2 regions of the Zhongshania guokunii genome follow, and region 2 is predicted to be linked to the other one. Evidence: riboswitches for the same ligand, from Rfam matches in the RefSeq annotation. Region 2 holds a riboswitch; the other holds the start of a gene.
The links. Region 2 has a riboswitch for cobalamin ahead of AB4876_RS05790 (TonB-dependent receptor domain-containing protein). Riboswitches for the same ligand answer to the same signal wherever they lie in the genome.

Region 1: linked by a shared signal. The riboswitch ahead of AB4876_RS04875 (TonB-dependent receptor) and the one ahead of AB4876_RS05790 (TonB-dependent receptor domain-containing protein) in region 2 are both predicted to bind cobalamin.

What each region holds. Positions count from the first base shown of each region.
Region 1 covers NZ_JBFRYA010000003.1:156,082-162,227, reverse strand. Annotated here, with positions in the region: gene AB4876_RS04875 (TonB-dependent receptor) at 109-2,121, opposite strand; cobalamin riboswitch at 2,318-2,577, opposite strand; gene AB4876_RS04870 (sirohydrochlorin chelatase) at 2,921-4,075, shown strand; gene cobM (precorrin-4 C(11)-methyltransferase) at 4,098-4,922, opposite strand; gene cobJ (precorrin-3B C(17)-methyltransferase) at 4,967-5,743, opposite strand; gene AB4876_RS04855 (cobalamin biosynthesis protein) at 5,750-6,146, opposite strand, start outside.
Region 2 covers NZ_JBFRYA010000004.1:78,417-84,562, forward strand. Annotated here, with positions in the region: gene AB4876_RS05780 (YajQ family cyclic di-GMP-binding protein) at 75-557, opposite strand; gene AB4876_RS05785 (ketopantoate reductase family protein) at 653-1,597, shown strand; cobalamin riboswitch at 1,662-1,843, shown strand; gene AB4876_RS05790 (TonB-dependent receptor domain-containing protein) at 1,934-3,808, shown strand; gene cobO (cob(I)yrinic acid a,c-diamide adenosyltransferase) at 3,884-4,492, shown strand; gene AB4876_RS05800 (cobalamin-binding protein) at 4,486-5,373, shown strand; gene AB4876_RS05805 (FecCD family ABC transporter permease) at 5,360-6,146, shown strand, end outside.

The sequences.
Region 1 (6,146 bases), on a different contig from region 2:
TATGAACGTCGATAGCTATTACTCACAAGCTAAATTAAATAGGTAGTTATCGCTATAAAAGCGAAATAAATACCCCGACAACCAATCCCAATCGCTGGGGCACAGCTACTAAAAGTGGTAAGCCAATGTCCCCCGATAAGTACGAGGCTCCATTGGGTGCGAGTGGCGGTCAAGCTGGGGCTCAATACCGGCGTTGCGCTCGGATAAAGTCCGTGAGGCATAGTAATAAGTGATATCGTCATCACGTTCATCCAAGGCATTAATGACCTCAAGCCCCAGCGATATACCACTTTTAAAGCGATAGCCAATATTGGCATTAACACTCTTCGAGGCCGCCGATTCAACATCACCGCCTTCGGTAAGCTTGCGAGGGCCGAAATAGCGCAGTCTAAGCCCCCCGTACACGCCGTTATCTAAATCGATACTCGCGCCCATAGCAAAGACCTGTTCAACGCTGTCGGGCACATATTTGCCCAATACCTGCCCCTCGTCGACCTGCAGTTGCTTAAACTCGGTTTCCGACGAGGCAACATCCATATCCAATACAAACCAGTCCACCGGCTGATAAAATACGCTCACCTCAAGGCCTTGGCGACGGCTGGCATCCCGAGGTTCGGTTGTCGACTCATCGCCAACAAACACCAACTCTGAATCTAAATCTAAACGAAACGCCACCACCGACAGCTGAATATCATTGGCCAGCAAGCTGCGCATCCCCAATTCATAGCCGACCGACGAAGATATCAGCGGCACTGCACTTTCCCTTCTCACTACACCCCGCGCATCATTGCTGTGAAAGCCCTCGCCATAATTAATGAAGAACTCCGTGGTCGCGAATGGGCCAAAGCGCAGTGATAATTTGGGCGACAACAAGGCCTCGCGGTCGCTGCCACCCGCCGTCGCGTCAAGCTTATCGGCTACCGCCACATCAATGGTTTGGTAGCGCAAACCCGCGATTGAGGCAAACCACGCCGTCCATTGGCTGTGTACGCTGCTGTATACACCGAGCGCCTGCTCTTCCACCGCCGCGCTGGCAAACAGATCGTATATTAGGCCTCGCTGGCTAAAGCCCACACCCACGTCGTTAATATCGTCCAGTCGCCATTCACCGCCGTAGCGCAATTCATGTACCGCGCTTAGGGCCTGCGTAAAATCTAGCTGGCCGCCGAGAGTCAGGCGATTATCGAATTGGGTAAATTGGTCACCGCGCACCTCGGGGTCGTCACTGTTATCGCGGGAGTAATAACTCGCGTTAGAGCTTAAACGCAGCGCATAATCCACCACGTAAAATTGACTTTGCAGATTCAGACCATCGTTCAATACCGACCAAATTTCAGCCGACAGGCTATAGCGGTGGGTGTCGCCACCCGTGCTGTCATCTAGGGAACCATAGCGATCCACGCTGCCCTCAGCCACTAGGCGCTGGGGAATCTGATCTGTCGAGGTCCAATCCGCTTCATAGGCCATGGCCGTCAGCGAATAACCTTGCTTGCGATCACCACCGCTGTATTTCAATACACCATTGGCTTTATCAAAGCCCTCTGGCAGCTGCCATGGGCCGTCGTTTTGCTGAGACTCAAAAGCATAAACCAGCTGGCCATCTGCCGCCGCCACTCCGCCAAAGGCCAAGAGACGCGCATAATCGTTTTCGCCCGCGGTAAGTTTCACGGTCTGATTTGCCATAGCCCGCGCATAAGATGTTCGCGCTGTACCCGCCGAGGAAAAATCCCCCGCCTCGGCATAATAGGGACCTTTGCGATAAACAATGCGGTCGACCAATTCGGGAATTAAAAAATTAAGATCGGTATAACCTTGGCCATGACCGTGACTCACCATATTGATGGGCATGCCGTCGACATAATTAGCAAAGTCGCTGCCGTGATCCAAATTAAAGCCCCGCAAAAAATATTGATTCGCCTTGCCGTCACCGCTGTGCTGGGTCACCACCATACCCGGTATGGTTTCTAATAACTCGGCGGGACGCAGCGCTGGGCGGTGCGCAATTTGCGCTGCCAGAACCGTACCTACCGAAGCAGCCTCAGCGTCGGCTAGCCCCCTATTGGCGAGCGAGCTACCTGTAACCTGCACTTCTTCAAGCTGACCAGCGCTGCGCTCGCTCACACCACTCAAGCCAGCCGCGTATGCTGGACATGCAAAGACAAAACAACTTATTACTAGCGGATTAAATATCGAATTTTTCAAAGGAATCGCCTCTTGATTGCAACAATCTCAATGGCGGCGGGAAATTAACGAGGAAATAGCAGAAGCCACAGAAATGACTCTGATTATACTCGCCTGATTGCACACCCCGACCATCAGGTAAATGCATATCAGGCAGGTCTACTGGCTCACGACTTCATTCTACGCGTTTAAGAAAACGCCAGAAAATGCGCTAATCGCCTTCCCAAGTTCAGTGACAACACCTTACTCAGTGGCCGTGATTAGCACTCATCGCATACAGTTGCGGGGACAGCTTCAATTAATCTCGCAAAACCGAAAGTCAATTTTACGCACTGAATTCCCTATTAATCGCTACGGTGAAAATATCACCTTGGAACCTAAAAATGCGCAGCGACTTTAACCTAAGTAATATTTAAATTCATCAAAAAAAACTATTTAAAAAAGTTACTTTAAACCGCCAAAAATAAATGAAACAATATGGTATCGAAACCCAAAAACCGAATTAAATGCCTGTAAATAAAAACTATTTTTACCTAAAAAGCACAACACGCAACAATCCAACCGCTCTCAAAACAAAAACTAAAGACGACACAAATCCCTCCAACAATATGGAGCCATTCAAGTACAAATCTATTAAAAAATTAATTTATTTACGCGCCATCAACAAACTTAATCCCTCAATGCTAATCAGTTACATCAATCCTTTTACTTCAATCACTTCTACGCAATGGACACCCGCATGACGAATTTAGAAAACCTGCCCAACAATTGCGGCTTACTTATCTGTGGTCACGGCAGCCGCGCCAAAATCGCTGAGCAGGAATTTAGCCTACTCGCTAAAAACCTGCGCCAGCGCTACCCCAAACTCAAAATCGAATACGGCTTTTTAGAGTATTCCGCGCCCAATATTCACATGGCCCTCGACGCGCTTCGCGAGCAAGGTGTAAAAACCATTTACGCCGTTCCCGGTATGCTGTTTGCCGCCACCCACGCCCAGAACGATATTCCCTCGGTACTCACCAGTTACCAGCAAAAGCACCCAGATCTGCATATTCACTACGGCCGTGAACTGGGCCTACACAGCAATATGATTGCCGCCTTTCAGCAGCGCATTCTCAATTCTCTTGGCCACACTGAGATTCCCGCCCCCGGCGCCCTCTACGACACCATGCTGGTGGTCGTCGGTCGCGGCACCTCGGTCGTTAATGCCAATGCCGACGCCGCCAAGCTCTGCCGTATCGCCGCCGAGAGCCTGGGCTTCGGCTGGTCCGAGACGGTCTACTCTGGCGTCACCTTTCCCTCGGTTGGCCGGGGCTTAGAAATGGCCTGCAAGCTCGGCTTTAAAAAAATTGTTGTCGCTCCTTACTTCTTGTTTGGCGGCCGGCTTATTGACCGCATTCACAGCTATATTGATAAAGTCGCCGCCGAACAGCCCGAGGTGCAGTTCATCAAAGCCGATTATCTCCGCGACCACCCCAAAGTCATCGATACCTTTGTGGCCCGCTTTGCCGAAACCATGAACGGCAGCCAACAACAAACCGGTCTACTCGCCGACTTTAGCGCTCGGCTCGCCCGAGGCGAAGTTGACTTACATCACCACCACGCCGAATACCAAGAACCCAATGCAGCGTATCAGCACAGTCACGATCACGATCACCCCCACAGTCATTCACATGAGCACGAGCATTCCCATGAATATGAAAAGCAACATGAACATGGCCATAGCCATGCCCGCTACCAACATATCGCCCATCCCCACGGCCCCCGCACCATGATTAACGACAATGTCTGCTGCTGTTTTATGAGCCAATTCCCAGCAGAACTCATTGCCGAAGAGCAGGCGCGCAAGCCCGCCCTAGACGGTATACCTGCCTGCAAGAAGCGGTCTGCTTAACACCATTCGGCCCATTCCAAACTTAAAGCACCGGCTGTTTTAAGCTGGGATGGGCGGCGCTGCTATTCACATCGCGCAGACGAGCGGGCTTAACTTTGGGGCGATACACATGGGCCTTATCGTGGTCGTATAAATACGAGTCGCTAAAGTCTTCACTGGCCAAAACCCAGCCCACTAAAATCAAACTGGTGCGGGTAAATTTCTTGTCGCGCACCTTGGCAACAATATCGCTTAAGGTGCCAACAACTTTATCTTGATCCGGCCAGGAGGTGCGGTAGCAAACTGCCACTGGGCAGTCGGCGCCGTAGTGGGGAATTAGCTCCTCCACAATTTTATGAATACGGGTCACCCCCAAATGAATCGCCAAAGTCGCGCCGCTGGCGGCCAAGGCAGGCAGTCGCTCGCGCTCGGGAAATGGGGTTTTGCCTTCGTAGCGGGTGTGAATAATGGTTTGCGACACCCCAGATAGGGTTAACTCCTTGCCGAGCCACGCCGCCGAGGCCGAGGTTGCGGTCACGCCGGGAATAATCTCATAGTCAATATTTAGGGCCTGCAAGCGGCGGATTTGCTCGCCGATGGCGCCGTAAACCGAGGGGTCGCCGGAGTGAATCCGCGCCACATCATGGCCCTCCTCACTGGCCCAAGAAATATGTGCCATGATTTCATCAAGGTCTAAAGACGCGGTATCGACAATCCGCAGGGCATCGCCTTGCCGTCCAGCAAAAATATCGGTGGGCACCAATGAACCAGCGTAAAGCAACACCGGACAGGCACTGATTAAGCGCTGGCCTTTTACCGTGATTAACTCTGGGTCGCCGGGGCCGGCGCCTATAAAAAATACTTTCACAGCGTTTCCTTTTTAAAAATCTTTAAGCAAGCCAGTCGTAAAATTTACGCTTTGCTGGCATAACCGCGAGGCGTGTAAATCCATTCTTTACGGCCGTTAACAATATGACGGGTTTCGCGATTGCCCACCGACACCAAGGTGAACATATCAACGTCGCCGGCCTTAAGATCGCCCAAGCACGTAAAACGAATATCTTCGTCGCTGCGCGTGAGCTGGCGGCCGATTACCACGGGCGTACTTGCAGGGCGGTACTGCAATAAAATGTCGCGGGCAGTATTCAGCTGCCAGTCCCGTTTTTTAGATACCGGATTATAAAAAGACACCACAAAATCGCCGCTGCCAGCGCCGTGTAAACGTTGTTCAATCACTTGCCAAGGCGTGAGTAAATCAGAGAGCGAGATTGTGCAAAAATCGTGGCCTAACATGGCGCCAACACGGCTCGCCGCGGCCTGCATGGCCGAAATACCTGGCACCACTTCAATATCGACCGCCAGCCATTCGGGGTGATGCTCTGCGCCGTTAAGCTGCTGATCTAATAGCTCAAACACCAAGGTGGCCATGGCGTAAATACCAATATCACCACTGGACACCAGCGCCGTGGCCTTGCCACTGGCGGCAAGATCTAGCGCCAAACGCGCCCGACCAATCTCCTCGCCCAAGGGCAAATCATGGCAGCGTTTACCGGTGGTCATGTCTGCCAGCAAATCCAAATACAAGCCGTAGGCCACCACGTCGCTACACTGGGCGATAACGGCGCTAGCCAGCGGCGTAATCAAGCGCTCGTCGCCTGGGCCCATACCTACTAAATATAATTTACTCACAATCGCTCAATGTCCTTTTTGTGCTTCTATCGAATTCAACTTGGGGTAGGCTCGCGCTATCGCGCAGGTCGCCTTGGCATTTTTCTGTTTGCTTAGCAGTAATTCTGGGTTGTCACCGGCGCAATCTTGGGCCGCGTACAAGGCGGCGGATTCGGCCACGCCGTATACACCCACCGCTGCAAACACATAATCCGAGCGCTGGCTAAGCAGACCTTCTACTGTCGCGAGTTGCGGCACCGACCAAGTTTGAAACGGCAGGCTGTGCTTTGCGGCCAAACTGATTAAACCTATTTCGTCGGCCTTAATATCAATGCTGTTCAGGCTGTGAATATCGGCCATCGACAAGCCCGCTTGCTGCAGGCAGCTCGCCAGCAACTCTGTCAAGACGTCTTCGGGGCAATGC
Region 2 (6,146 bases):
GGAGCAGAATGCAAGGCTGCTGAACTGGGCCCGTGCGCTGACGCAGAAAATAGCGTCGGCGCACAGCACCGCAATCAATCGCGGAAATTGGTGAACTGCAGGGGCTGATCCAACTCTTCGGCGCGCAATACCGCCATCACTTCTTGTAGGTCGTCGCGTTTTTTGCCGGTAACCCGCACTTGCTCGTCTTGAATCTGGCTCTGCACCTTTAATTTGCGGTCTTTAATCAATTTAACGATTTTGCGGGCCACATCTGAGTTCAAACCGCTTTGCATAGTGACCAACTGCTTCACCTGCTTACCTGCGCCCTTCACATCGCCCAGTTCCATGGCCAGTGGATCGATCTTCACTTTAATGAGCGCCGCACGCAGCAGATCTTCCATCTGCTGCAACTGGAACTCCGCCTCAGCGAACATGGTCACCGTCAGTGCGTCGCGCTCAAAGCGCGCATCCACGCCCTTAAAATCGAAACGGGTTTCTATGACCCGTCCCGCCTGATCAACGGCATTGGTAAAGATGTGTAAATCCACTTCTGAGACAATATCAAACGCTGGCATAGCCTAAATTCCTTTGTTATGTTGCGCCGCGCAGTTTAGCATCCCGAGACTGCGGACTGAATGTGTAGGACCAAGCAAATGTACAGAAAATCACAGTGAGCAACACCGCAAATCCAATATGGTCTATTCTTGGCGCCGGGGCCATTGGCAGCCTATGGGGCAGCTACGCTCAGCGCAGTGATCAAAGCACTGAGCTCATTTTTCGTGACCGCCGCAGCTTAGCAGCTTATCGCCAGCACGGCGGTATTAACTTTACTGCCGGTGCCAAAACCGAATTACTCAATATTGCCGCCTGCTGTCCTGAAACTATTAAAGCTCCTATCCAGCAGTTGCTGATCACCACTAAAGCCCAGCAAACCCTCACCGCATTGCAAGCCATAGAAACCCACATTCTACCCAAGGCCAGCTTGGTGATACTACAAAACGGCCTTGGCATTGCCGAGCAAGTGCAGGCGCAATTCCCCCACGCAAATATCTATCAGGCATCCACCACCGAGGGCGCCTACCGGCCCCAACCCTTTGCGGTAGTCCACGCGGGGCGCGGCCAAACCCTGATAGGCCATGCCAATACCAAAGGTTTAACGCCGCAACTAAGCAGCATTGCCAAAGCGCTGAGTTTCTCGCCGCTAGCCGTCAGCCCGAACAGCAATATAAAAGCCGTGCTGTGGCGCAAGCTGGCAATTAACTGCGCAATCAACCCGCTGACCGCCATTTATCGCTGCCGAAATGGCGAGCTGCTCGACAAACCAGCAGCCCTTGCCCAAATGAGCAGCGTGGTAAATGAGATACTTGAGCTCAGCAAAGCCCTTGGCCTAGACCAAGAGCTAGCCGATCTTCATCAGCAGGTTATTGAGGTTGCCCGCGCCACCGGGAACAATCGCTCCTCAATGCTCCAAGATATTGAAGCTGGACGAGAAACCGAGATCGACGCGATTACCGGCTATCTGTGCCAGCTGGCCACAAAGCAGGGTTTAAGCCTGCCCTGCAATCAGCAACTGCTCGACGAAGTTCGACGGATTTCACCGCAAAATCACCACTAATACCCTAGGTTTAACCTCCATTTCCCACCCCGCATAATTTGACAAAATAGCGCCATAGCCGTAGAGTGCGCGCCACGTAAGAGGTGCTCAAAACCGCGTAAAGCGCGGCGCTAAGTTAAACGGGAAGTCTGGTGAGGCGCTGTTCGCAAAGAACACCACCAAGTCCGACGCTGCCCCCGCAACGGTAAGCCACTGTCAGCCACAAGACAGGGCAAGCCCGGAACCGGCCTGTTACCGATTCACCCGATGAAGCGGAGGGCTCCATCAGCGGTCGTATACTTGTATATAACCCCTACCCCTCCCTCATTGCTTCCCTAGCTGGCTTTGAGGTTAACCATGAACAAATTCACATTAAGCGCATTAAGCGGCGCTTTAAGCATTGCGGCATCGGCAACGTCGGCCCAGTCCCACAGCGAGATGGAAACGACCATCGTCACTGCGACCCGCACCGAACAATCGATTGCCGACAGTTTGGCACCAGTCACGGTATTTGAACGCGCCGATATCGAGCGTATTCAACCTGCCGACTTACAGGAATTACTGTCTCGCGCTGTGGGCGTGAGCTTTGTTCGCAACGGTGGCCACGGCGCCAATACCAGCCTGTTTCTGCGTGGCAATCAAAGCAACCACACCTTGGTCTTAATCGACGGCGTGCGCATTGGCTCGGCCACCCTCGGCAGCCCGTCGCTAACCAATCTGCCCCCTGAGCTTATTGAGCGGGTGGAAATTGTGCGGGGCTCACGCTCTAGCCTTTACGGTTCCGAAGCCATCGGTGGCGTTGTGAATATCATTACCCGTAAATACCACGACACCGACGGCGTGCAGCCATTATTGCAACTTGGCATTGGCACCCAGGGCAGCAGCAAAGCCCTTGCCGCAATTAGCGGCGGCAATAGCCAAACGCAATTCAATCTTAGCGCCCTGCACGAGAACACCGACGGAGTGGACAACACCGAGGGCACTAGCGGCGTTCACGGCGACAAAGACGCCTTTGAACAAACCGCCTTTAACCTGAGCTTGAGCCACAAAATCAACGACCGCGCCAAGGTGTCAGCGCTTTACCAAAACAGCACCAGCGAAAGCGACTACGACAATAACTGCTACGGCACCGGCTTTGTGAAATACAGTTGCTCGCCGTATTCCGACAGCGAAGTCAGCGTTGCCAATATTCGCGGCGAATTCCAATTACTGAAAAACTGGCTACTGACCTTGTCGGCAGGCGAGTCTAAAGACCAATCACAAATTGACTATCACTACGTCGAAGCTGGCGCCATGGGCGTGAGCGGCGACAATTTTGACACCACCCGCAATATTTACAGTGTGCAAAATGACTGGCTACTCGGCAAAAACCACGTGCTCACTGCAGGCTTTGAGCGCTTGCTCGACAAGGTCAACAGCAATCTAAATTACAACGAAGACAGCCGCGCCAACAAAGCGGTGTTCGCCCAGTGGCAGGCCGACTTTGGCATAGTCGACTTAACAATCGGAGGTCGTAACGACGACAACGAACAGTTTGGCACCTACGACACCGGCAATGCCTCGGTGGGCGTTCAGATCGGCAAACCATTGAAAATCATTGCCTCCTACGGCGAAGGCTTTAACGCGCCCACCTTTAACGATCTGTATTATCCCTTCTACGGCGTGACGACATTAAAACCAGAAACATCAGAAAACCGCGAATTGGAATTGCGCGTCAATCAAGCTTGGGGCACGTGGAGCGCTAGCTACTTTAATAACGACGTCGACAAGCTCATTCAATACAACCCCGCCACCTTTGGCCCAGATCAAATTAAAGGCGCAAAAATAAAAGGCCTTGAGCTCAGCATGGCGACTAGCCTGTATCAATGGAATATCGAGGCCAATGCCACCCTGCTCGATGCCACCGACACCAGCACCGGCAAAGATTTGCGGCGTCGGGCCAGCAAGCAATTTAATATTGATGCAGATCGCCAGTGGCAACAGTGGGGCGCCAGCGCGAGCTTACGCTTTGTTGGCAAACGCTATGAAGACACCGCCAACAACGACGAGCTCGGCAGCTATGCCTTGATCGACACCGCAGTGTCCTATCGTATCAACGAACAGTTAAAACTCAATTTAGCCCTAAAAAATATCTTTGATCGCGAGTATGTCACTGCACGCAGCTTCAGCCTTGGTGACTACCAAGCAATTGGCCGCGAAGCGATGTTGAGCATCACTTACACGCCAAAATAAAGGTATTATTGGTCTTTGTCTTTCACGCCGTCTCGGGCTTACGCACGTGGCGGCGAATATTTAACAGGTGATTATATGACGACCCTGAGCGACGAAGAAAAACACCAGAAACGCATGCAAATCAAAAAGGCCATGATCGACGAAAAAGTCGCGCAGGCCACCGAAGAGCGCGGGGTACTTATCGTGCTCAGCGGCCCCGGCAAGGGCAAATCTAGCTCTGGCTTTGGCACAGTAATTCGCGCCTTGGGCCACGGCTACAAAGCCGCGGTGGTGCAATTTATTAAAGGTACTTGGGACTGTGGCGAGCGCAATTTTATTCAACAGCGCTGCCCCGAAGTCCCGTTTATTGTGATGGGTTCCGGCTTTACTTGGGAAACGCAAAACAAAGAACAAGATCGTGAAGCCGCCCAGCAAGCTTGGCAGAAAACCAAGCTGCTCTTGCAAGATGAAACCATTCATCTGGTATTGCTCGACGAAATCACCTACGTTTTAAAATACGGCTATCTCGACGCCGAAGAAGTTTACGAAGCCCTGCGCAATCGCCCCCGTGAACAAAGCGTCATTGTGACTGGCCGCGGCGCGCCCGTACCGCTCAAACAGCTGGCCGACACCGTGTCGATGATCGACGATACCAAACACGCCTTTCACAGTGGCATAAAAGCCCGCAAAGGTGTGGAGTGGTAGCGTTGAAAACCACTGTTGCAGTCATTCTCAGCGCACTATTTGCAGCCGGTTCGGCGTTAGCCGACATCTGCGTGCAGGATGATAGCGGCGCCAACGTTTGCCTGAGCAAACCCGCCCAGCGCATTATTGCCCTGTCGCCAGGCGCTACCGAATTAGTCTATGCCGCGGGTGGCGGCGACCAACTGGTAGCCGCCGTCAGTTATTGCGACTACCCCGAAGCAGCAAAAGCACTGCCCCGCGTTGGCAGCTACAATCGCTTTGACCAAGAGGCGATACTGGCGCAAAAGCCCGACCTGCTAATCGCATGGATTGAAGGCAACCCCCGCGAGCAATTGGCCAAACTAAAATCTCTGGGCCTGACTATTTACTATACCCAGCTCAATGATTTTGACGACGTAAGCTCCAGCCTAGAAAGGCTTGGCAAACTCGCGGGCAGTGAGACACAGGCCAAACTCGCGGCGGATAAATTCCGCGCGGGTATTGCCGAACTAGAAGATCGCTACAGCCAGTCGGCGCCTGTTACCGTGTTCCAGCAAATATGGAGCAACCCTCTAATGACCGTTAATAATGAGCATATTATTAGCGAGGCCACCCGCATTTGCGGCGGCGTGAATGTGTTTGGCAATTTGCCTAATCTCAGCGCCCGCATCGACAATGAAGCGGTACTGGCCGCCGACCCCGAGGCCATCATCGCCGGTGGTATGGGCGAAGAAAATCGCGACTGGCTGGACGAGTGGCTGCGCTTTAGCGGCCTTACTGCCGTGCGTCGCAACAACTTATTTTTTATTCCGCCATCGACTATTCAACGGCCAACCCCGCGCTTACTCGAAGGCACTACCTTGCTCTGCCAACATTTAGAGACTGCCCGTGGCCGCCGTTAAATCCAGCCGCGGAGCACTGCCACGCTTCCTATTGCCGCTAGGTATTTTGGCCTTGCTTACGCTTGCCACCCTCGCGCTTGCAATCACCACCGGCAGCGTCAGTATTTCCAATGCCGAACTGTGGCAGGTTCTGAGTGGCGGCGGCGAACCGCTACACCGCACCTTGGTATTTGAACTGCGCCTGCCCCGCGCCTTATCCGCGTTTGGCGCTGGCGGCTTACTCGCCGTGGCTGGCGCCTTAATGCAAGTGCTGCTGCGCAATCCACTGGCCGATCCCTATATTTTAGGCCTGTCTGGCGGCGCGGCGGTTGGCGCCCTCACCTCTATGTTGCTTGGTCTGAGCGCCGCTGCTGTTTCTGGCTCGGCGTTTATCGGCGCCATGATATCGGCGGTCACCGTGTTTGGGCTAGCCCACGGCACCGGCAGCTGGACACCAACTCGATTACTGTTGACTGGTGTGGTTATCGCCTCGGGCTGGGGTGCGGCCATCACCTTTATGCTCGCCGTCAGCCCCAGCGACCAATTGCCGGGGATGTTGTATTGGCTAATGGGCGACCTCGCCTACGCCCGCTCACCGTGGCCAGCGCTAATCGTACTCGGCTTGATTTCTATTATTATGTTGCCGCTGGGGCGCAGCTTAAATGTATTGGCTCGCGGCCAAATGCAGGCAGCGGCACTAGGGGTTTCGGTACGGGCACTGGAGTGGACGATTTATATTGCCGCCAGCCTGCTCACCGCCTTTGCCGTGGTTACCGCTGGCAGCATCGGTTTTG